2 regions of the Caballeronia sp. LZ062 genome follow, and region 2 is predicted to be linked to the other one. Evidence: riboswitches for the same ligand, from Rfam matches in the RefSeq annotation. Region 2 holds a riboswitch; the other holds the start of a gene.
What was found. A riboswitch is a leader RNA that binds a small molecule or an ion and turns the genes downstream of it on or off. The one in region 2 is predicted to bind cobalamin.
Positions count from the first base shown of each region.

Region 1 (12,265 bases), on a different contig from region 2:
TTGGGCAGCGCGTGAGCAGTGGACATCGGCGTTCCTCGTCAGAATGGGTGAAGCGAAGGCACGAGCGCCTCATGCTCGCCATCGCGGATCAATATCAGCGGATAGCCGAACGCCGCGCTCGCCCGCGCAGGCGTGAGCACGTCGGCGACGGCGCCGACATGCGCGCCGCCCTTGCCGTCGAGCAAGAGCGCGTGCGTGGCGAAGCGGCGCGCGAGGTTCAGGTCGTGGCACGAAAAGACGATCGCGCGTCCTTCGTCGTGCGCGGCGGCGGCGAGCGCATGCAGGCAGTCGATCTGATGATGCAGGTCCAGATGCGCGAGCGGTTCGTCGAGCAGCAGAAGCGGCGCTTGCTGACAGAGCACGGCGGCGAGCGCCACACGCTGACGTTCGCCGCCGGACAGCGTGAGCACGTCGCGCGAAGCCAGGTCTGCAAGACCGAGCGCATCGAGCGCCGCGTGCGCGGCGGCGCGGTCGTCTTCGCTTTCCCAGCCCCAGCCCGTCAGATACGGAAAGCGGTTGAGCAGCACGGTGTCGAGCACGGTCGCGCTGAAGGCGTCGTGCGTGCTTTGCGGCATCAGCGCGCGTTCGCGGGCGAGGTCCGCCGCGCGCCACGACGCGAGCGCCCGGCCGCCGAGCGTGATCGCGCCCGACGCCGGCTTTGCGAGCCCCGCGAGCACGCCGATGAGCGTGGTCTTGCCCGCGCCGTTCGGCCCCGCGATGCACCAGACTTCGCCCGCCGCGATGGTCGCAGAAAGGCCGTCGACGAGCGTTCGGGCGCCCGCGCGCAGCACGAGGTTGTCGACAGAGAGCGGCTTCATCGCGGTCTTCGCAGCAGCATCCACAGAAACATGGGCACGCCGATCAGCGCCGTGACGACACCCACCGGCAACTGCGCCGGCGCGATGACCGTGCGCGCGGCGAGGTCCGCGCTCATCACGGCGAGCCCGCCCGCGAGCGCGGCGGCGGGCACGAGCATACGCTGGTCGTTGCCGAACGCGAGCCGCAGCAAATGCGGCACCACGAGCCCGACGAAGCCGATGGTTCCTGCCGTCGTCACCGCAGCCGCCGCCGCGAGCGATGCCACCAGATACACGCGCAGCCGCAGGCGTTCGACCGGCACACCGAGCGAACGCGCCGTGGCTTCGCCGCGCAACAGCACGTGCAACTGCGGCGCGCACGGCACGATCAAGGCGAGCGCCACGCCGAGCGCGATCATCGCGGGCCACGGCGTCGATGCGCCGTTGAGGTCGCCGGTGAGCCAGAAGATCATGCCGCGCAGCCGGTTCTCCGGCGCGATGCTGAGTATCAGCGTGATGAGCGCGCCCCAGCCCGCCGCGACCACGACGCCCGTGAGCAAGAGCCGTGGCGAAGCGTCCTGCTCGCCGTGCCACACGTGCGTGCGCGCAAGGCCGAGCACCAGAACGATGGATGCCAACGCGCCAGCGCACGCCGCGAGATCGACGCCCCACCACGGCATCGACGCGAGCATCGCGGAAAGAGCGAACGCCGCCGCGCCGCCCGACACGCCAAGCACGTACGGTTCGGCGAGCGGATTGCGCAGCAGCACTTGCAGCAGCGCCCCGGCGAGCGCGAGCAGCGCGCCCGACGCGAAGCCCGCGAGCGCGCGCGGCAATCGCAGGTTAAGCACGATTTCGTCGGCGATGTCATGCGTGGCCGCGTGCACGTGCAGCAGCGCGGCGATGGCACGCGTCGGCGGCAGCGCGACGCTTCCGAGCGCGAGCGATGCCGCCAGCACGATGACGACCGCCGCGCCCAGCGCGAGCCAGATCGCGGCGGCGCGCGTTGCGTGCATCGCCTTCATCGGGCGGCGCGCGTCAGCGGCGCGGCTCACGACGGATGCCAGCCGATCGTGACGTAAGCGCCGCGACGCGGCGTGTTGTACGAGTAAGCCAGTTCATAGTTGCGGTCGAACAGGTTGTCGATGCGCGCATTCACGTACCACGACTTCGTGATGTCGTACTGCGCCGATAGATTGACGACGCCGTAGCCCGCGAGCGTCGAATCGTAATCGCTGCGCGCGCCGCTTACGATCCATTCGCCGCCCACGCGCCAGCGCCCGATCGACCGATGCGCCGACAGCGACGCAAAACGCCGCGCGCGACGCGTGAGGTCTTCGTGATTCGTCTCGTCGACGGGATTCTGGAACGTCACGCTCGCGCGCACGTCGGTTGCGCCAACGTGCCCGGCCCACGATCCCTCGACGCCCTGCACCTTCGCACGCCCGACGTTCTGCGCGATATAGAAGCCGCTGCCGTCGTTCACGTAGTCGATCAGATTCGAATAGCGCGTCTCGAACGCGGTCACGCGCACCACGCCGATCTTCTCCGATGCGTACTGCAACGCGGCCTCGGCCGAATGGCTGCGCTCCGGCTGTATCGACGCATTGCCGCTCAACGGATAGTAGAGATCGTCGAAGCTCGGCGCGCGAAACGACGCCGCGTAGCTCGCGCTTGCGCGCCAGTGCGCGTCGAGGTTGTACGCGTAGCCCAGATAGTAGCTGTTCGCGCCGCCGAAGTCGGAATACTGGTCGCGGCGCACGTTGGCCTGCACTTCGCTCGGGCCGAAGCGTCCCACGTAGCCCGCGAACACCGAGTTCACATGCCGGTCCGGCGCGCTCAACTGGTCCGAATCGAGCGACTGGTCGAGATGCTCGTAGCCGAACACCAACTTGTGCGCGTCCGTGAGCCGGAAGTCGTTCTGCCACAGATACTGATGATTCTCTGAGTTGAAGCGGCTCGTGTAGACGCCGTTCTGCTCGATGTTCGCGCGGTCCTGTCCCTGCGCGATGGTGAAGTGCGTCGTCCAGTTGTCGGTCAGCTTGCCGTTTGCGAACACCGACGCGGACCGCACGCGATCATGCGATTCGTTGAGATCGGTCGGGACGCCGTAGGGATCGTCGAAACTGTTGACGCCGTTCGATTGCAGAAAGCGCACGCCCGCGTCCCACGTGTCGCTGAACTTGTGGCGCAGCGTCGCGGCGACGCTTTCATTCAGATAACCGTTCGCGTTCGGATTCGCGGCAGGCGCGAGCGCGGGATCGATCGACGAGAAGCCGTCGGTCTTTTCGCGGGACACGCTCAGGCTGAACGTGGTGCGGCCGTCGGCATCGAGCGCGCCATCCACGCCCGCCGATTGCCGCTGCGTGTGATAGCTGCCGTACTCGGCTTCGAAATGAAAGCGCGGCCGATGCGGCTCGCCCTCCTTCGTGAAGATCTGCACGACGCCGCCGATCGCGTTCGATCCATACAGCGCCGACACGTTGCCGTTGACCACTTCGACGCGACCGGTCTGATCGAGCATCAGTTGGGACAACTGCGCCGCGCCGAGCGAGACCGATTCGACACGCACGCCGTCGATGAGCACGAGCGATTGCGTCGACGACGCGCCGCGTATGAAGACGCCCGATGTCGCGCCCGGCCCGCCGTTGCGCGTGATCTGCACGCCCGGTGCGAGCGCAATGAGCCCGAGCGCATCGTCCGCGTTGCTGTCGGCGATGTCCTGCGCGTCGAAGAGCGTCGCTTGCGGGATGGAATCGGCGAGCGGTTGCGCGCTGCGCGTCGCGGTGACGACGACGGGCGCGAGTGTCTGCGACGGCGGATCGGACAAGCCGGGCGCGGAATCGGCGTGCGCGGCCTGAGCAAGCGGCACACTCGCAGCGGCGCACACGACGACACGCGCGGCGCGACGAATGAGGCCGGACGAAGGCAAGACCATGTGTGGAGCGTTCCCGTTGGAGACTGGCGCGTGCCCCGCTCCCCGCGAGGTCTGTGCGCGACGCACGCGCCGGCTTGCAGGGCATCGGCGCGCTGGACGATTGGCCGGTATCCGGGCTGGCGACGCATCGTCCCGCCTTCCCGCGCTTAAAAGCACAGTGGCACCGACACGCTTCTTGCAGTCTCGCTCGTGTAGTGGACAAGTCCGGAGCTGTGATGAGAAACGCGCGAGGGACGACTTGCAACTTGCGTTGCGGTCGCTTACCGTTGCGGGGGCAGCACAGGTTGGCGCGTGCCGCTCGTGCGAGACAGCGCTTCCTGTTTCCCGTTTGACTGCGCCGCAAGAGAGGCGGCGCGAGCACCAAAAGTGCGGCAAGTGTAGGAGCGCGCATGAGGGCCGTCAAGAACGCGCGCCCGCTCATCGCGAAGGTTGAACGACGACCTTGCGCCGTCCGTCGCGTATGCGGATACGTCGAGCGCGGGCCATTCCACACATGAATACAGGGCGATGCGCGCAAGATCGCGTGTTGTTACGTCTCGAAACGAGACAATTATCGGAAGCTCCGTTGAACCGCGCTAAAATGCCAGGTCTTTAGAGGACGCAGCACATGCTCAACGAACTCGAATCACTGTCAGGAAACATCGGCCGGCTGATCAAGATCAGCGAGCGCCACAATCAGGCGCGTCTCGCGCTCGAAGCACAAATCGAACAACTGCGCGCCGATTTCGCGAATGTTCAGGCCGAACTCGTGCAGGTTCGCAACGAGCGCGACGCGCTGCAAGGCGAACGCGATTCGCTGTCCGCGAAAATCGACGACGCGCAAGTGCGCCTGAACGCGATCCTCGAAAAGCTGCCGCGCGCGAAAGCGCATCATGCCGAGAGTGAAAATCAGCTCGATCTTCTCAACGCCGAAGCTGGCGCATCGCGCGAAGCGCAGCACGAACATGCGCACGCGGAAGAAGTGCACGGCGAGCATCATCAAGGAGAGAAGGCATGACGACCACGCAGATCGAAGTATCCATTCTTGGCCAGCAGTATCGCCTCGCGTGCTCGCCGGAAACCGAAGCCGCGCTGCGCGAAGCCGTAGCCCGCGTGGATGCCGAGATGAACAAGGTGCGCAACGCCAGCAGCGTGCGCGGTACCGACCGCATCGCAGTCATGGCCGCGCTTTCGCTGGCGTCCGAATTGCTGAAACTGCAGGAAAGCGTGCGTCACGGCGAAGCATTCCCCGCGGAAGAAATCCGCCGCACGATGCACTCCATGAACGAGCAGCTTGGCGCTGTCATTGCGCAATATGAAGCGCACTGAGCGCCATGCGCTGATCTAATCAGCGTTGCGGTGTCAATCAAAAAAAGATACCGCGAGAAACGCAGGCAAGGGGCTGCAAGGACCAAACGTTTGGTGTACAGTGAGGTCTCCCTGCCTGGTACGCCAAGGTCATATATTCCTTGAACCAATGCTACATTGGCACGGTTGCGGAACGTTGCAGCACGGGCGCGCGCGTCACTCTGTCTGATGTACCCGAAGTGTTGCTTACCGCGACCAATCTTGAACCCAGGTTCAGGATGCCGGCCTAGCGGCTGTGGCGGGGACCTTATTCCTCGAAGCATGAACGGCATCGGTTTTTACCGGTGCCGTTTTTGTTTGCATCGCCCAAAACTGCACTGAACGTCCTGCACGCGAACTCATGCGCTACTGGCTGATGAAGTCCGAACCGGACGAAGCGAGCATCGATCATCTCGCGCACGCGCCCAAGAAGACGCTGCCGTGGACCGGCGTGCGCAACTATCAGGCGCGCAACTTCATGCGCGATCAGATGCAGATTGGCGACGCCGTGCTCTTCTATCATTCGAGCTGCCCCGAGCCGGGCATCGCGGGCATCGCGAAGGTCTGCTCGACGGCGTATCCCGATCCCACGCAGTTCGATCCGAAAAGCGCCTACTACGATCCGAAATCCGCGCAGGACACGCCGCGCTGGATGCTCGTCGATGTGCGCTTCGTCAAGAAGACGCGGCTCATTGCGCTCGCCGAACTGCGCGAACACGCGGAACTTGCCGGCATGCAGGTGCTCGCGCGCGGCAACCGGCTGTCGATCACGCCGGTGACCGAGGACGAGTGGCGCTTTATTACCGAACGCCTCGTCGAAGGCCGGAACTAAGGGCGCGAATGGGCCGCCTAAGTGCGGTCGCGAATCACGCGACGCCTTGCGTTGGAGTCCTTCGATGATGAACAAGAAAACCGCCGCCGTCCTCGCCCTCGCGATGTCGAGCGCCACTCTCGCCTATTCCGCCACCGCTGCCGCGCAGACGGTCATCGCCAATCCGCAGCCTGCGGGCGTGCTTTCGCTTTCGGCGCAGGCAAGCGCGCAAGTGCCGCAGGATGTCGTCACCATCACGCTCTTCTACGAGCAGGAAGCTGCCGATCCCTCGTCGCTCACCGCGACGCTGAATCAGCGCGCCGAAGCTGCGTTGCGCGAAGCGAAGGGTGTGGATGGCGTCACCGCGAAAAGCGGCTCGTTCACCGTGTATCCGTCGACCGACCGTGACGGCAAGATCTCCGCATGGCGCGGGCGCACGGAGATCGTGCTCGAATCGCACGACTTCGCGGCGGCATCGAAGCTCGCGGGCAAGATGAGCGCGTCGATGCAGGTCGGCAACGTCACGTTCTCGCTGTCGCCGGAAGCGCAGCGCGCTGCGGAGCAGAAGCTCTCGACGCAGGCTATCGATTCGTTCCGCAAGCAGGCGCAAGCCGCCTCGCAAGCCTTCGGCTACAGCAGCTATTCGATTCGCGAGGTGAACGTGGGGCATAGCGGCGTGGCGCCGCGCCCGGTGATGATGATGCAATCGCGCGCCATGAACGCCGATGCCAAGATGGCCGCGCCGATGGCGCTCGAAGCCGGCACCACGACGGTGACGGTAGACGTGTCCGGCTCGGTGCAGATGGGTCGCTGATCGTCTGTCTTGCGAGACCGCAGTCGCGGTCCCGCTGCGACGTCACGCCGCGTTCGTCGCTACCCGACGATGCCGCCTGTACGCCCACACCATCATGATGACGCCCGCGATGATCATCGGCAGCGAAAGCCACTGGCCCATGGAAAGCCCGAGCGCGAGCAGGCCGAGATAGTCGTCGGGTTCGCGGGCGAATTCCACCGTGAAGCGCGCAAGTCCATAGCCGATCAGAAAAAGCGCGGAAATGGCGCCGACCGGACGCGGCTTGCGCGAAAACGTCCAGATCACGATGAACAGCACGAGGCCTTCCAGCGCGATCTCATACAACTGCGACGGATGCCGCGGCAGCATGTGATAACGCTGGAAGATTTCCATGAGATGCCACTTCGCGTCCAGTTGCGGATTCTTCGCGAGCCAGACGGCGTCGTCGTTCGTCGAGTTCTGGAACAGCATCGCCCAGGGCGCGGCCGGGTCGGTCACGCGGCCCCACAGTTCGCCGTTGATGAAGTTGCCGAGTCGCCCCGCCGCGAGGCCGAGCGGCACCATCGGCGCGACGAAATCCGTCACTTGCAGCCACGTGCGTTTGCGCTGAAACGCGAAGAGCACCATCGCGAACGTCACGCCCAGAAAGCCGCCGTGAAACGACATGCCGCCTTCCCACACCTTGAAGATATCGAGCGGGTGCGCGGCGTAATAGCTCGCCTTGTAGAACAGCACGTAGCCGATGCGCCCGCCGAGAATCGTGCCGAGCACGCCGTAGAACAGCATGTCGTCGATGTCCTTCGCGCTCCAGCCTTGCGCGGCGACATACGGCAGTCGCAGCCGCAACCGTCCGATGACGATGGCGGAAATGAACGCGACCAGATACATGAGGCCGTACCAGCGCACGGCGAGCGGTCCGAGATGAATCGCGACGGGATCGAAATTGGGGTGGATGAGCATCGTTGAGTTGTAGAGCGAAGCAGAGTCAGGCACGAATCATAAAGCAGAGACGGCCGCCGCCCGCGCACGCACGATCTCGATGAACCCGGCGAGCACGGGACTCACCTCGGCCGCGCGCCACACGAGGCCGGTTTCGACCACCGGCGCATCCGCCACCGGCCTCAGCGGACGATACACCACGCCCGTGCGCCGCAGATGCCGCAGCGACTGCGGCACGAGCGCGACGCCCATGCCGGCGGACACGAGGCTCACGATGGTCTGCATCTGGATCGCCTCCTGCCCGATGCGCGGCGTCAGGCCCGCCGCGCCGTAACAGCCCATGATGATGTCATACAAACCGGGCGCGAGACGCCTCGGAAACACGACGAGCGAGGCAGCCGCGAGATCGCGCAGATCGACGCTCGTGTCGGCCCATTCCGCCGTGCCCTGCTGCAACTGCTCTGCGGTATCCGCCGACATCGCGACGACGAGCGGCTCGCGGGCAATGGCGAGATACGACAGCGACATCGCGTGGCGCGGCGGCAGCGGCGGAATGACGAGCCCCGCGTCGATGCGCCCGGCGACGAGTTCCTCGATCTGCACGTCGCTCGTCGCTTCGGTCAGTTGCAGCCGCACGCCCGGATAGCGCGCGCCGAAATCGCGCAGCAGCGCGGGCAAGAGGCCGTAATCGGCGGTGGACACGAACGCGAGCGACAACACGCCCGCCTCGCCGCGCGAGAGCGATTGCGCGAGCGGACGCAGCGCATCGGTGGCGGCGAGAATGCGCCGCACTTCCGGCAGCAGATCCTTGCCGACCGGCGTCAGTTCGACGGTGCGCTTCGTGCGCGCGAAGAGCGCGACGCCGAGCGCGTCTTCGAGCGCGCGAATGGCCTGCGAAAGCGGCGGCTGCGTCATCGCGAGACGCGCAGCGGCGCGGCCGAAGTGCATCTCTTCCGCGACCGTCACGAAGTAGCGCAGCAAACGCAGTTCGATCGGCGCATTTCGCTCCTCCATCGATACTTTCTCCGACCTAATAGACCCTGAATAATATATTGGACAGACACAAGCCGACGCTGCATTCTTGCGCCACTAGACAAAAGAATCTTCAAGGAGCCCCAACATGGCCTTCAACCGCCGCTCGAAAAACGTGACGCAGGGCGTCGCGCGTTCGCCCAATCGTTCGATGTACTACGCCCTCGGCTACAAGGAAGAGGACTTCGACAATCCGATGATCGGCGTCGCCAACGGCCACTCGACCATCACGCCGTGTAACGCCGGCCTGCAGCGCCTCGCCGATGCCGCCATCGCGGCGATCAAGCAGTCGAAGGCGAATCCGCAAGTGTTCGGCACGCCGACGATCTCAGACGGCATGTCGATGGGCACCGAAGGCATGAAGTACTCGCTCGTGTCGCGCGAAGTGATCGCGGACTGTATCGAGACGGCCGTGCAGGGCCAGTGGATGGACGGCGTAGTCGTGATCGGCGGCTGCGACAAGAACATGCCGGGCGGCATGATCGGCCTGGCGCGCATGAACGTGCCGGGCATCTACGTGTACGGCGGCACTATCCGTCCGGGCAACTGGAAGGGCAAGGACCTGACCATCGTGTCGTCGTTCGAGGCGGTCGGCGAGTTCACGGCGGGCCGCATGTCGGAAGAGGACTTCAAGGGCGTCGAGAAGAACGCGTGCCCGTCCACCGGCTCCTGCGGCGGCATGTACACGGCCAACACGATGAGCTCGTCGTTCGAGGCGCTCGGCATGTCGCTCTTGTATTCGTCGACGATGGCGAACCCCGACGACGAGAAAGTGGACTCCGCCGCCGAATCGGCGCGCGTGCTCGTCGAAGCCGTGAAGAAGGACCTGAAGCCGCGCGACATCATCACGAAGAAGTCGATCGAGAACGCGGTCGCGCTGATCATGGCGACGGGCGGCTCGACCAACGCCGTGCTGCACTACCTCGCGATCGCGCACGCGGCGGAAGTGGAATGGAGCATCGACGACTTCGAGCGCATGCGCAAAAAAGTGCCGGTCATCTGCGACCTGAAGCCTTCGGGCCAGTATGTCGCGACGGACCTGCACAAGGCCGGCGGCATCCCGCAAGTGATGAAGATCCTGCTCGACGCGGGTCTGATGCACGGTGACTGCATCACGATCACCGGCCGCACGCTCGCGGAAGAACTGAAGGACGTGCCGAGCAAACCGCGCGCGGATCAGAAGGTCATCTTCCCGATCGAGCAGGCGCTGTACAAGGAAGGCCACTTGGCGATCCTGCGCGGCAATCTCGCGGAAGATGGCGCAGTGGCGAAGATCACGGGCCTCAAGAACCCGGTCATCACCGGCCCGGCGCGCGTGTTCGACGACGAGCAAAGCGCGATGGAAGCCATTCTCGCCGACAAGATCAAGGCAGGCGATGTGGTCGTGCTGCGCTATCTCGGCCCGCAGGGCGGTCCCGGCATGCCGGAAATGCTCGCGCCGACGTCGGCGATCATCGGCAAGGGACTCGGCGAATCGGTCGGCCTCATCACCGACGGGCGCTTCTCGGGCGGCACGTGGGGCATGGTGGTCGGCCACGTCGCGCCGGAAGCGTATGCGGGCGGCACCATCGGTCTCGTGCAGGAAGGCGATTCCATCACCATCGACGCGCACAAGCTGCTGCTGCAACTGAATGTGGATGACGCCGAGATCGCGCGCCGCCGCGCCGCGTGGAAGCAGCCCGCGCCGAAGTACACGCGTGGCGTGCTGGCGAAGTTCGCGGCGCTGGCAGGACCGGCGAACCGCGGCGCCGTAACCGGCTGATCCGCCTCACCGCAATTACCGCAATTACCGCAATTACCGCAAGAAGCGAAGGGCGCGAGTGATTCCGCGCCCTTCGTGCTTACCAGACGTACTTCGCGCCGAGCAGCCCTTCGTAGGCGTGATAACCGCCCGCGCCCTGCTGATACCCGAGATTCCCCCACACGCGCCATTGCCGGCCGATCAGCCCTTGCGCGCCGATCTTCGCCTCGAAGCGGTTCTTCGGGCCATCTTGCGATACGCCAAAACCGTTCAGCGCGACGCTCGCGACGTGCGTGTCGTGCAGCCAGTTCACTTCGACGAACGGAAGCCAGCCCGGTAAATTCGCCGATATCGGCGCGTGAAAGAGCCGCACGCCGAGCCGCGTCGTCCAGTTGCCGCCGTTTTGCCCGCTGATCACCGTGCCCGTGTTCTCGGTGTGATCGTCGGCGTGAAAGTTCGTGTAGACGAGTTGCAACTGCGGTTCGAAGAGCACGACTCCCTTCGACGTCGGCCTGACCGGAAACGCCCAGCCGCCTTCCACCGACCCGGACCACACCCGGCTCGTGTAGTCCTCGCCCGCAAGCGAATTGCCCTTGACGGTGTTGTCGAAGTGGCCGTATTGAAGCCACGTATCGACGTACGGGCCAGACGCCGAATACGCGTTGCCGCGCCAGGTCGCGTACAGGCCGCCGCTCAGACCGTTGGTCGTGCCGCGCGCGTGCGCGTCGATGTTGCGCGCGCTCGTGTTCGTAGTCGATGAACCGTAGCCCGCCATCACGCCGAGTTGCCAGCGATGCCCGTCGCGCACGCGGTTCAGCACGTCGATGCCCGCGTGAACGATGGCCGTATCCGTCGATTCGCCGATTCTCCCGCCCGCTGCCTCGCTGTCCACATGCGCGCCGCGCGTGCGGGCCCACGCCGTATGCGCGCCGCCGTCCGTCTGCGTGGCGAACGGATCGGCAAAGCCGGTGCGGTCGTGCATCGTCATCGTGAACATGCCAACGGCCGCCTGCTGATTGCCGAGGTACGCGCCCGGCTCGGGGCGCGGCGCGGGCGCGGGACCGTCCGACAGCGCGCGCAAGTACCAGTCACCGCCGCCCTGCTGCAACACGTATTCGTACGGCCCGGCGACGACGCGTTTGTCGAGACTGAAGACGCCGCTCGACTGGCCATCGACCTGGACGATCTCGATGCCTTTGCTGGTCGGCGCGCCCGCGCCGCCCGCGTTCGTCACCCGGACGCGCGTCTGCCCGGACGTATCGCCGTGGACGATCAGCCGGTCGGTCGCCGAACCGTCGCCCGCGAGCACCGTGGATAACGCGAGCAAACCGTTGTTGCCCGCGTAGTTGCCGTTGACCGCCAGCGCGCTCGCGGGCATCACGCTCGCCATGCGGATTTCGCCGTTGTTCGTGAGCGTCCCGCCGACGGCGAATTGCCCGGGCGCGGCGTTGGCGAAGCCCGGAGCGGCATCCGCGATGGCGAAGAGCCCGTTGTTGACCACGTCGCCGCCGACCGAACCGTAGCCGCCGAACGTCGCGCCCGGCGCGATGCTCACCTGCCGCGTGTTCGCCAGTCGTGCGCCCGCGCCGAGGATGAGCGCGCCGGCATCGACGGCCGTGTTGCCCGTGTAGGTGTGCGTCTGCGTGAGCGTGACGGCGCCTTTGCCTTGCTGCACGACATCGCCCGATCCGCTGATCGCGCCGCCGTACGTCACGTTGTCGGAACGGTCGAACACGAGCGCGCCGTTATTCACGATATCGCCCGCCACGCTGCCGCTCGTGCCGCCCGCGCCTAGCCGCAGCGTGCCGCCCGCGATGATCGTGTTGCCCGCGAAGGTGTTATCGCCCGCAAGCGTCAGCGCGCCCGCGCCGGTTTTCGTCACATTGCC
Region 1 covers NZ_JARTWB010000002.1:1,879,247-1,891,511, forward strand. Annotated here, with positions in the region: gene cobT (nicotinate-nucleotide--dimethylbenzimidazole phosphoribosyltransferase) at 1-26, opposite strand, end outside; gene P9239_RS14865 (ABC transporter ATP-binding protein) at 39-818, opposite strand; gene P9239_RS14870 (FecCD family ABC transporter permease) at 815-1,813, opposite strand; gene P9239_RS14875 (TonB-dependent receptor domain-containing protein) at 1,849-3,735, opposite strand; cobalamin riboswitch at 3,820-4,115, opposite strand; gene P9239_RS14880 (ATPase) at 4,343-4,732, shown strand; gene P9239_RS14885 (cell division protein ZapA) at 4,729-5,043, shown strand; RNA gene ssrS (6S RNA) at 5,149-5,331, shown strand; gene P9239_RS14895 (EVE domain-containing protein) at 5,423-5,893, shown strand; gene P9239_RS14900 (SIMPL domain-containing protein) at 5,961-6,686, shown strand; gene lgt (prolipoprotein diacylglyceryl transferase) at 6,729-7,625, opposite strand; gene P9239_RS14910 (LysR family transcriptional regulator) at 7,662-8,618, opposite strand; gene ilvD (dihydroxy-acid dehydratase) at 8,725-10,398, shown strand; gene P9239_RS14920 (autotransporter outer membrane beta-barrel domain-containing protein) at 10,478-12,265, opposite strand, start outside.
Region 1: linked by a shared signal. The riboswitch ahead of P9239_RS14875 (TonB-dependent receptor domain-containing protein) and the one ahead of cobW (cobalamin biosynthesis protein CobW) in region 2 are both predicted to bind cobalamin.

Region 2 (12,265 bases):
GACGATGGCGAATCAACGTATCGTGCCGCTCGATGAAGTCGATCCGATGGCGTCGCCCTATTTCTCGCTGCTCGTGGTGCCGGGAACGAAATGGCAGGCATGAACGCGGTGTCTCCCATGGCGATCGTCGTGCTCGGCGAAAGTGCGATGCCAACCGCGCGCCGCATACAGGCGCGCTATCCCGGATCGCTCGTGCATGGTCTCGCCACTCGCACTCATGCCGACATTGCCTACGACGATTTCGGAGCGCACGTGCGCGCGCTTTATCTCGCAGGCACGCCCATTGTCGCGCTGTGTGCAGCGGGCATCGTCATTCGCTCGCTTGCGCCGTGCCTCACGGACAAAGGCGCCGAGCCGCCGGTTCTGGCCGTCGCGCAGGACGGCAGCGCGGTCGTGCCATTGTTGGGCGGCACGAGCGGCGTCAATGCGCTGGCGCGCGAGATCGGCGCGGCACTCAATGTAACGCCTGCCATCACGACGAGCGGCGAGTTGCGTTTCGGTACGTGCCTGCTCGCGCCGCCCGACGGTTACGCGCTGGCGGATATCGAGCGCGGCAAGCGTTTCGTGTCCGATCTGCTCGCGGGCGAAACCACGCGCATACAAGGTCATGCGCCGTGGCTGGATCAGACCGACTTGCCCCGCGCGAATGATGCGCGTCTTGCCGTGCACGTTACGCCACACGTGATACACGATGAAAGCAGTCTCGTGATTCATCCGCGTTGCGTGGCCGCGTGGATCGAAGCGCGCGAAGAAGATATTGCCGACCGCGTGCGTCTTGCGTTGCGCGAGCATGGCTTGTCGCCGCTTGCACTTGCTGCGCTGATTGCACCGACCGCGAGCATGACATCCGATGCGCTCGGCGATGCTGCCAACGCGCTAGACGTGCCGCTTCGCTTCAGCGACGAACCGCCGCCGCATGACGCGCTTCGCGCGCACGATATCGCGCTGAGCGTGGCGCAAGCGCCTCTCGACGTGGCGTCCATCGGCCGGGCGCGCGGCACGTTGACAGTGATCGGACTGGGCCCTGGCAGTGCGGACTTGATGACGCCTGCCGCAAAATCCGCGCTCATCGCCGCGCAAGACATACTCGGCTATGAGACGTATGTGCGCATGGCCGGACCGTTCCGCGCGGACCAGCGCATTCACATGACGGACAACCGCGAAGAATTGCAGCGCGCGCGTCATGCGTTCGAACTCGCGAGCGAAGGGCGAAAGGTCGTGGTCGTATCATCGGGCGATCCGGGCGTCTTCGCGATGGCCGCCGCCGTGCTCGAAGCCCTCGACGAAGGGCGCGCGACGCATGCCGAATGGAACGCGGTGAAGCTCGCGATCGTGCCGGGCGTATCGGCATCGCTCGCTACGGCGGCACGCGCGGGCGCGCCCCTTGGCCACGATTTCTGCGTGCTTTCGCTCTCGGATAACCTGAAGCCCTGGGACGTCATCGAGCATCGCATTCGCCATGCGAGCGAAGCGGACCTCGTGATGGCGTTTTATAACCCGCTATCGAAGGCGCGGCCCTGGCAGTTCGATCGCGCCATGGACATCGTGCGCGAGCATCGCGATGCAGCGACGCCTGTTGTACTAGGCCGAGATGTGGGACGTCCCGCCGAAACCGTGCGCACGGTGACGCTAGGTGAATTGCACGGCCGCCTCGTCGATATGCGAACGATGGTCATCGTCGGATCGTCGAGAACGCGCGTGCTCGGCGATGGCGAGTGGGTTTATACGCCGCGCTCGTATTGAAGCGATTCGGCGGGCATGTAATGCGCGTGCCAGTCGAGCGCCAACGCATGGGCGCCGCCGACACGCACGCGTCCTTCCTCGAAATCCACCACGACGATGCGGTCCGCCAACGCCGGCGCAGCGGGTCGTTCGTTCGTGCGTCCATCGCTCAACAGCCAGAGCCAGCGACGCTGCGAAGGCTTGCGACGCGCGGCCCTAGCAAGCACCGTCGATGCGCTCGCCATGCCGAGCGTGAGCGGCGTTCCGCCTCCGCCGCCAATCGGGGCGATCCAGCGGTCGTTGAACCAATGCGCCGTTCCCGGCTGACGGCGCACTTCGACACGGCCGCCACCGAAGCACACGAGCGCAACCTCGGCGCGTTCGCGATAGGCGCGGTCGAACAATGCAATTAGCAAGCCCTTCGCGCGCGCGAGACGCTCGCCGCCGAGCATCGAGCCCGAGCAATCGAGCACGAAGCAATGCAGCGCAGGCGCTTCGCCTTCGCCGCGGTGAAAGCGCAAGTGACGCGGTTCGAAGCGTGCGGTCCGTTTCGCGCGCAGCGTCGCAGTCCAGTCGACCGATGCAGTCGCGAGGCCCTCACGCGTACGGACGCGGCCACGCGAACGCGCGTCCTGCCACCGAAGACGATGCGCGTTCGCATCGGCGTCCGGCCTTCGATGGCTCAGGCTTTTTTTGCGGCAAGCGGCCTGACCTGCTTGACCTTCGCGGTGCCTACGGATTCGGGCGGCATATAGCCCCAATCGCCGCCCTGGGTCGTATTCCCGTTCGCCTCCGGTCGCGGCGCTTCGCGAGAATGCGCTTCCTGCTCACGCCGGCGGTGCCGCAAGACTGCGTCCGCCACACAATCGACGTGCTTCGTTTCGACGTATTCCGCGCCTTCGAGCGCAGCCAGTGCACGCGCCGCGCGCAGCATTACAAGGTCCGCTCGCAAACCATCCACGTTAGCGGCAATGCACAGCTCGCTCACATGCGCATGGACGACATCATCGAAGTCATACTCATCGAGCGCCGCACGCGCTGCCTCGATGCGTTCGGCGAGCGCCGCCTGATTATCGGCGTGTCGCGCACGAAATGCTTCGGCATCCGAATCGAATGCAAGCCGCGCCTTGACGATTCGCTGCCGCACGTTCGCGTCGAAACAGTTGGCGAGTTCGACGGCAAGCCCGAAGCGATCCAGCAGTTGCGGGCGCAATTCGCCCTCTTCCGGATTCATGGTGCCGATCAGCACGAAGCGCGCATCATGACGATGCGATATGCCGTCACGCTCGATGATATTCACGCCGCTCGCAGCCACGTCGAGCAATTGATCGACGAGAGGATTCGGCAGCAGATTCACTTCATCGACATACAGCACACCGCGATGCGCCTTCGCAAGCAACCCCGGCGAGAACTTTACGCCGCCATCGCGCAACGCGCTTTGAATATCGAGCGTGCCGATGAGTTGTTCTTCACTCGCGCCGAGCGGCAAGGTCACGAGTTTCCCTTCCGGCAACAGCTCTGCGAGGGCACGCGCCGCCGTGGACTTCGCCGTGCCGCGCGGACCGCTCACGAGCACGCCGCCAAGTGACGGATCGACGGCCGCGAGTAACAACGCCTGTTGCAACGGCGCTTGTCCGACGAGCGCCGTAAAGGGAAACGCTGGAAACAAAGAGGTTTCGTTCAATTCTGTCGGCCTTCGAGTTGCTGCTCGACATCGAGCAGATGCTGTGTCACGGCCTGCTGGTAGTCGCCGGGTTCTTGCCACAGCCCGCGCTGCATCGCTTCGAGCAAGCGCTCGCAGATCGACTGAAGCGCATGCGGGTTGTGCCGCGCGATGAAGTCGCGCGTGCCGGCATCGTTCACGTAGGCATCGGTGACAAGCGCATATTGATGATCGGAAACCACGCGCGCGGTGGCATCGTAGCCGAAGAGGTAATCGACGGTCGCGGAAAGCTCGGACGCGCCTTTATAGCCGTGCCGTTTGACGCCGTCGATCCACTTCGGATTGACCACGCGCGAGCGCACCACGCGCGCGATCTCTTCGTTCAACGTGCGCATACGCGGCGCGGCCGGGTTGCTGTGGTCCGCGTTGTACGCTTGCGGCTGCACGCCCGAAAGGTAGCGTACCGCCGCGACCATGCCGCCCTGAAACTGGTGATAGTCGTTCGAATCGAGCAAGTCGTGTTCGCGGTTGTCCTGGTTCTGAAGCACCACGTCGAGCGTCGAGAGCCGAGTACCGAAGCTCGACCGTGCTTCGACGCCATCGCCACCTTGCGAATACGCATAGCCGCCCGTGGCTTGATAAGCGGCGGACAGATCGGCGTCGGTCTCCCATTGCTTTAGATCGATGAGTTCCTGCAAACCCGCGCCATACGCGCCCGGCTTCGTGCTGAATACACGCCAGCCCGCACGCCGTCGCGCTTCTTCGGCATCGACGCCGCGTCCGATCAACTCGTCGCGCTCGCGCAGAATGCGCGCGCGAATCGGGTTCACGTCTTCGGGCTCGTCTTCCAGTCCCGCGACGGCCTGCACGGCTGCATCGAACAGATGCATGAGATTGGCGAAAGCATCGCGGAAAAAGCCCGATACGCGCAACGTGACGTCGATGCGTGGCCGATTGAAGATGGAGATCGGCAGAATCTCGAAGTCCGTCACGCGATGACTGCCCGCCGCCCACTTCGGCCGCACGCCGATCAACGCGAAGGCTTGCGCGATATCGTCGCCGCCGGTGCGCATGGTCGCCGTGCCCCACACCGATAAGCCGATGGCGCGCGGATAGTCGCCGTGGTCCTGCACGTGGCGCTCGACGAGCATGTTCGCGGACTTGAGCCCGAGCGACCACGCGGCTTGCGTCGGCAATGCGCGCGTATCGACCGAATAGAAGTTGCGCCCCGTCGGCAACACGTCTGGCCTGCCGCGCGATGGAGATCCACTCGGCCCGGGCGGAACGAAGCGGCCTTCGAGACCGCGCTTGAGTTGCATCGATTCTTGCGGACCGCATGCGTCCAGACGCGCAAGCACGTCGCGATGCAAGCGTTCGAGTACGCGTGCCGTATGCGGTCCCGGCACGGCTGCTTCGCCTTCGAGAAGCAGCATGGCGAGACCTTCGAGCCGCTCACGCGTATCGCCTTGATGGCGCCACGGCGCATCGCTTGCCGCCTGCAACGCGTTGGGACGCGGCCCATGCCAGGGTGCGGACCAGTCGGCATCGAGCGGGTCGAAGTCGTCGCCTAGTTGCAGGTCGCGCGCGAGCGAGGTAATGAGGCTTGCGTTCGCCCCTTGACCATCGCCGATTGGAAAGCGGCCGAGCGCAAGCAGCGTATCGCGGCGCTGCACGCCTTGCGGCGACACACCGAAAACATGCAGGCCGTCGCGAATCTGCGCTTCTTTCAGCTCGCACAGGTAGGCGTCCGCGCGCGTGAGCAACGCGTCTTCGCCGGATGCATCGCGTGGCGCATCCAGCCCTAACTCCTCGTGCAGCTTATGCTCGACGATGCTCGCGAGTATCGACTTGCGCAACAGCTTGGCGCGCCGGACATCGACCATCAATGCTTCGTAGTACTCGTCAACCTGGCGCTCGAGATCCTGCAACGGCCCGTAGTTTTCGGCGCGCGTGAGCGGCGGCATCAGATGGTCGATGATGACCGCCTGCGCGCGCCGCTTGGCCTGACTGCCCTCGCCCGGATCGTTGACGATGAACGGGTAGAGATGCGGCATGGGTCCGAGGATCAGGTCGGGCCAGCACGATGCCGACAGCGCGACGCTCTTGCCCGGCAGCCATTCGAGGTTGCCGTGCTTGCCGACATGCACGAGTGCGTCCGCGTTGAAGCGCAAGCGCAGCCAGAAATAAAACGCGAGATAGGAATGCGGCGGAACGAGCTCTGCATCGTGATAGCTCGCATAATCGTTGCGTTCGCGCGATCTCGACGGTTGGATGCCGATGAACACTTCACCGCAGCGCAAGCCCGCGATCATGAAACGGCCGCGCCGCAATGTCGGGTCTCCTTCGGGCGCGCCCCACGTTTTTTCGAGCGCGGCGCGGGCGTCCGCGGGCAAGGTGCGATAAGCGTCCAGATAGTCTTCGAGCGAAAGGCTTTGGAGCGCCGGCCGCATGTCACGAACGACAGGATCGTTCGTCACGCCTTGCGTCAATGCGGCGATGAGCGCATCGCCATCCGCCGGCAATTCGCCCACGCGATAACCTTCGCGCGCGAGCATCGACAAGATGCCGACCGCAGACGCCGGCGTATCGAGCCCCACGCCGTTGCCGATGCGCCCTTCGCTCGCCGGATAGTTCGCCAGTACGAGGGCGATCCGCTTCTTTTCATTAGGCGTGTGCCGCAGCGCGCACCAGCGGCGGCTCAACTCCGCGACGAAGCGCACGCGTTCGGCATCGGCCTGATAACGGACCACATCCACTTGCGTATGCGCGCAGTGATACGCGAGCCCCTTGAAGCTGACCGCACGTGTGATGATGCGGCCATCGACCTCGGGCAACGCGACATGCATCGCCACGTCGCGCGAATTAAGGCCGTGATTGTCCTTCTCCCAGTCCTCGCGATTGCCGCCGCTCAAGATCACTTGCAGCACGGGCGCATCGCCCGCTATCTCGAAGTCTTCGCTTTCGCCGATCACGCTTGCTGCAAACGCGGTCGTGTTCAACACGAGCGATGCACGATGCTCCGCGCATAGACGCGCGATCACTTCACGGCTCACGCTTTCCTTGAGCGATGAAATCGCAATCGGCAACGGATTCAGGCCTTCTCTTTCGAGGGCGTCGATGAGCGTATCGAATACGGCCGTGTTGCCCGCTTGCAAGTGCGCGCGATAAAAGAGAATCGCGACGACGGGCGCACCTTCGGTCCATCGCGTGCGCCAGTCGTCGATTGAGGCGATGTCGTGCTCGGGATGATAGATCGCCACGGCAGGCAGCGGACGCGGCGCCCGAGGCTCGCGGCCAAAGCCGAACACGTGATAGCCGATTGCACGCAAGAATTCCTCTGCATTGCCCGCGCCGCCTTCGCGCAGGTAGCGCGACAGCTCGCGGCAGAACGCGGCGTCCGCAGTGCTCTTGCTGATGAGGTTGGGGTCTTCCGTGAGATCGCCCGAAAACATGGCGAGCGTTTGCTTCTCGCGCTCGGCCAGCGCAACGATACGCTCGATGCCGTAAGGCCAGTACGATTCCCCGCCGAGATGATCCACGATGACGACCTTCGCGTGACGCAATACATCGTCGACGTAGAAATCGACCGATGCGGGCTGGCGAAGAAACGATTGGTTCGCGAGCCGCACTTCGGGAAAACCGGGTTCGAGACGCGGAAACACGCTCGCAAGCAACGCGAGCGTGGTATCCGCAGAACTGAGCACGACGATCGGCGCGCGCGTCTGCTCGATGCGCATGACGCCTGCCGCGTCATCGACAAAGCCTCCCGGCGTCGTGCGTAACAGATGCATTGTGTCAGGCCTGCGCGAGCGCGTTCGCAAGCGCGGCGTTCAACGCCGACTGCAGCGTTTGACGGTCGAGGTCTTCGCCGATGAGCACGAAGCGGCTCGCGGCTTCGCCTTCGTTCCAGCGACGGTCATAGTAGCTGTCGAAGCGCCGCCCGACACCTTGCACCACGAGACGCATTGCAGCACCGGGCAATGCAGCGAAGCCCTTGACGCGGTAAATCGTGTGGTTTTCGACGAGCGTCTGCAACGCGGCAATGGCCTGTTCGCGGGACTCCACTCGCGCTTCCACGACGACTGAATCGAATGCGTCGTGATGATGATCCGCATGACCATCGTCGTCTGCGGAACCATGATGGTCGTGACGAAGATGGATGCTTTCTTCCGACGCCGCTTGCAGGCCGAGCAACGCATGCAGATCCAGCTTGCCCATTTGCGCGGGCACGATCTTCACTTGCTGCGGAATCTCGGGACGCACCAGCGCTTCCACACGGCGCAGCGCATCGGCATCCATGAGGTCAGTCTTATTGACGATCACGAGATCGGCCGAAGACAGTTGATCCTCGAATAGTTCATGCAGCGGCGATTCATGGTCCAGATTCGGGTCGGCCTTGCGTTGCGCTTCGACCGCTGCGGGATTCGCGGCGAACTGTCCGCTCGCGGCGGCAGGGCCATCGACCACCGTGATGACCGCATCCACCGTGAAGGCGTTTTTGATGGACGGCCAGTTGAACGCCTGCACGAGCGGCTTCGGCAGCGCAAGTCCGGACGTCTCGATCAACACATGATCGATGCGCTCGCGACGTTCCAGCAACTGCTCCATCACCGGATAAAACTCTTCCTGCACCGTGCAGCAGAGGCACCCGTTAGCGAGTTCATAGAGATTTCGGTCGGTGGATGCGGCTTCGTCGTCGCAACCGATGCCGCAGCCTTTGAGAATCTCCCCGTCGATGCCGAGCTCGCCGAATTCGTTCACGATCACGGCCAGGCGCATGCCCTGCGCATTCGACATGATGTGGCGCATCAAGGTAGTCTTGCCGCTGCCGAGAAAGCCTGTCACGACCGTAACGGGAATCTTGCGGGTTTGCATCGTCGCTCCGTGGCTCGTGTATGCGTGCGTCGTGCGTCGCGCGATGAAGGCATCGCTAGCGAAACATCTGCGGGGAGACGCGCACGACTGATGGACCGTGGGCCATGCCGCATCCCCGCGGCATAAGCCCTGCGAAAGTCTGGCCGGTATCCGGGCTTGCGACTCGTTGCGCAGCCTTCCTGCCGCAATGGGCAGTGGCCTCGTGCGCAACGCGCGATATCGCGTGAACCGATACCGCCAGTCGCTTACCGTTGCGGGGGCAGCGCAGGTTGGCGTGCGTCCGTTCGTATGATGGAGCGATGCGCTTCCTGCTTCCCGTTTAACTGCGCGCGAAAGAAGCTCGCACGCGGGCACCAGAACTGCGTGCAGTCTAGGCTGCGCGCGAACGAGCGTCAAGGAAGGCGACGCTCGAAACGGGTGCTTGTGGTATCGTTGGCCCGCGACTGGTGCTCGCGCGTTCGCACGAAGCGCGCAGTTAAACGGGAAACAGGAAGCGGCCTCTCAAGACATGAACGACTCGCCAACCTGTGCTGTCCCCGCAACGGTACGCGACCGGCGGCATCAGTCTCCATGATGCCGCGCATTGCGCACAAGGCCACTGCCCGTTCACGGTGGGAAGGCTGCGCGATGAAGGCCGCAAGCCCGGATACCGGCCAGCGCAGGGAACGAAGCGCATCGCTCGAAAGAAGCGATGCATTCGCCGAACGCCGCCATCCGCGAGGGACGCATGGGCGGCGCGAGCCTTTCACCCATTCGTTCGATGATGCCTCCTTGCGCGAGCCAGCGCCGCCTTGCCGTCGGCATCGGCTGCAAACGCGGAGTGAGCGCCGATGCGATCGAAGCCGCCGTCCGCGCGGCGCTCGATAGCGTCGAGTTCCCGTTCGCATGCATTGCGGTGATCGCGAGCATCGACATCAAGCACGATGAAACCGGCTTGCGCGGCTTCTGCGAGCGTCATGGCTTGCCGTTGCGCTTGTATTGCGCCGACGACATCGCGAAGATCTGTGCCGATGGCGTATGCGAGCCGTGCGCGCTGCTTGCGAGCGATGGCGGAAAGCTCGTGGTGCGCAAGACGATCAAGGGTTACGTGACCGTCGCCATCGCAACAATGAAAGCCTGATAAAGCCCATGAAAACCGATACCGAATCGCATCTGCGCATGACGCAGCGTCGCAAGGAAGGCCACGAAAAGAAGCAGGCCGCCGCGGATCACGAGAAGGGTCTCTTAATCGTCAACACGGGTAATGGCAAGGGCAAGACGACGGCGGCGTTCGGCATGGCCGTGCGCGTGCTCGGGCATGGCATGAAGCTCGGCGTCGTTCAATTCATCAAGGGCGCGCTGCATACGTCGGAGCGCGATTTCCTGAGCGCAGTCGCCAATTGCGACTTCGTGACGATGGGCGACGGCTATACGTGGAACACGCAGAACCGCGAGGCCGACATGGCGACTGCACGGAAAGGCTGGAACGAAGCGCGGCGCATGATCGAAAGCGGCGAATATCAGATGGTCGTGCTCGACGAGCTCAACACCGTGCTCAAGTACGAATACTTGCCGCTCGACGAAGTGCTCGACGTGTTGAAGGCGCGTCCCGCCATGCTGCATGTGGTGGTCACGGGCCGCCATGCGCCGGATGCGCTCGTCGACATGGCGGACCTCGTCACGGAGATGCGGCTCGTGAAGCATCCGTATCGCGAGCAAGGCGTGAAAGCGCAACGCGGCGTCGAGTTCTGACGCCATGCCGTCCTGCCCCGCACTCTTCATCGGCGCGAGCGCCTCGCATCAAGGCAAAACCACGGTGACGGCCGCACTTGCGCGCCATCATGCGCGGCGCGGCTTGAACGTGCGCGTGTTCAAGACCGGGCCGGATTTTCTGGACCCGATGATTCTCGAACGCGCGTGCGGATCGCCCGTTTATTCGCTGCATCTGTCGATGGTCGGTCTCGACGCATGTCGTGCTTTGCTTGCACAGGCCGCGCGTGAAGCCGATCTCATTCTGATAGAAGGCGTCATGGGTCTGTTCGATGGCACGCCCAGCAGCGCCGATCTTGCTGCCGCATTCAACGTTCCGGTGCTTGCGGTGATCGGCGCGCATGGCATGGCGCAGACGTTCGGCGCGGTGGCCTTCGGACTCGCGCGTTATCGCGCGGACGTGCCGTTTTATGGCGTGCTCGCCAATCGCGTTGCATCCGCACGGCATGCGCAGATGTTGGCCGAAGCGATTCCAGACGGTCTGCGTTATTGCGGGCATCTCTCCAACGCGGACGACATTGCGCTGCCTGAGCGCCACCTTGGCCTCACGCAAGCGCAAGAAGTCGCGGGACTCGATGCGCGTCTTGATCGCGCCGCCGATGCCATTGCGGCTACAGCGCTTGCCGACATGCCGCCGCCCGTTCACTTCGAGGACGCCGCGCTTGAAGCGCCGCCGCGCCTGCTCGAAGGCCTGCATATCGCAATGGCGCGAGACGCGGCCTTCTCGTTCGTCTATCCGGCTAATGTGGACTTGCTGATCGCAATGGGCGCACACGTCACATCATTTTCGCCGCTAGCCGATGAACCCGCGCCCGACGACGCCGATGCGCTGTATCTTCCCGGCGGCTATCCGGAACTGCATGCGGCCACGCTCGTGTCGAACATGCGCACGCGCGCATCGATCGAAGCGCATGTGGCGCGTCAACGGGCTGTCGTCGCGGAATGCGGCGGCATGTTGTATCTGCTCGACACGCTGACGGATATTCAGGCCACGAAGCACGCGATGCTCGGCCTACTGCCTGGCCACGCCGTCATGCAACGCCGCCTCGCGCGTCTTGCCATGCAGCGGCTCGATACGAAGCACGGCGCACTCACCGGCCATACGTTTCATTACTCCACGCTCGATACACCCATGCAGCCGCATCTGACTTCGAAACATGCAACGACGGGCGCTGAGGGCGAAGGCCTTTATCGCCACGGCCCGATCACAGCCACTTATATGCACGCCTATTGGCCATCGAATCCCGCCGCTGCCGCTGCGTTCTTCCGCTGCGAATCGCTATGACGGTCATCGACCTTTCCTTCACTATTCAGCGTGCGAAATCGCAAGAGCCCGTCGGTTCACCGTGCACCGGCGTATGCAAGATCGACCCCGCGCACGGTCTGTGCGCGGGATGCTTCAGGAGCCGGGAAGAAATCAAGTCGTTCCGGTCGATGGACGATGCCGCGAAGCTCGCGCTATTGGACGTTTTGCCCGGACGGCAAGCGGCACTGTCGCAAGGGAACGCTTAAGCCGTCGCCATGCTCCGCAACGCGGGCCGTTCAAGTTCGCGTGCGGCGAGCGCACCGAAGAGAAGCCCGAGCGTCGTCCAGATGACGACCTGAATGCCGATGGCTGCCACGCGGAAATCCCACAACAGCGACGCGGCGAAACCCGCCGGCACTTCGTCGACGCGCGGCAGCGCGAACTGCACGAGCAGCATCGACGCGATATAGAAAGCGCCCGCGATCATCGTCGCATTCCACTCGCCGCGACGCGCGCGCAAACGCCTTTGCAGCATGACGGCCACTACTGCTGCCGCGATGGACAGTGCCAACATGCCGAAGAACAATGCCGTGCGCGGACCGATAGTCGCCGCGTTGCCGACCGAAGGCGGATTTGGCGGATACTTTAGGAAAGGCACGACTGCAACGCTCAAGAAGCCGAACATCGCGAGCAATGCCGATGTGCCACGCGCGCGCAAGGCGCCGAACCGGCCATAAGCAAAAGCGAATACGAGCGAGAAGATGCCGCCCAGTGCCGTACCGAATACCGCCACAGCCGTGAAGAGGCCGAGGCCTGACTGCGTATCACGGCTCACGAGTTCTTCGTCGCTGTCGTGTGCGTGTGAATGCACTGCGCCTTCGTGATGCTCGTGCTCATGCCCCTGCGCGTGGCCCTCTTCGAAAGCGATCGCACGTGCGACGAACGGCTCACCGATCACCTTGGCAAAGCCGAAGCCGAGCAGGCCCGCGACGAAGCCCGCGATCATGCCG
Region 2 covers NZ_JARTWB010000001.1:350,880-363,144, forward strand. Annotated here, with positions in the region: gene P9239_RS01735 (precorrin-2 C(20)-methyltransferase) at 1-103, shown strand, start outside; gene cobJ (precorrin-3B C(17)-methyltransferase) at 100-1,743, shown strand; gene P9239_RS01745 (VWA domain-containing protein) at 1,722-2,408, opposite strand; gene P9239_RS01750 (ATP-binding protein) at 2,405-3,391, opposite strand; gene cobN (cobaltochelatase subunit CobN) at 3,403-7,176, opposite strand; gene cobW (cobalamin biosynthesis protein CobW) at 7,181-8,260, opposite strand; cobalamin riboswitch at 8,384-8,633, opposite strand; cobalamin riboswitch at 8,688-8,933, shown strand; gene P9239_RS01765 (cobalamin biosynthesis protein) at 8,952-9,380, shown strand; gene cobO (cob(I)yrinic acid a,c-diamide adenosyltransferase) at 9,389-9,991, shown strand; gene P9239_RS01775 (cobyrinate a,c-diamide synthase) at 9,996-11,294, shown strand; gene P9239_RS01780 (DUF1289 domain-containing protein) at 11,291-11,521, shown strand; gene P9239_RS01785 (CbtA family protein) at 11,518-12,265, opposite strand, start outside.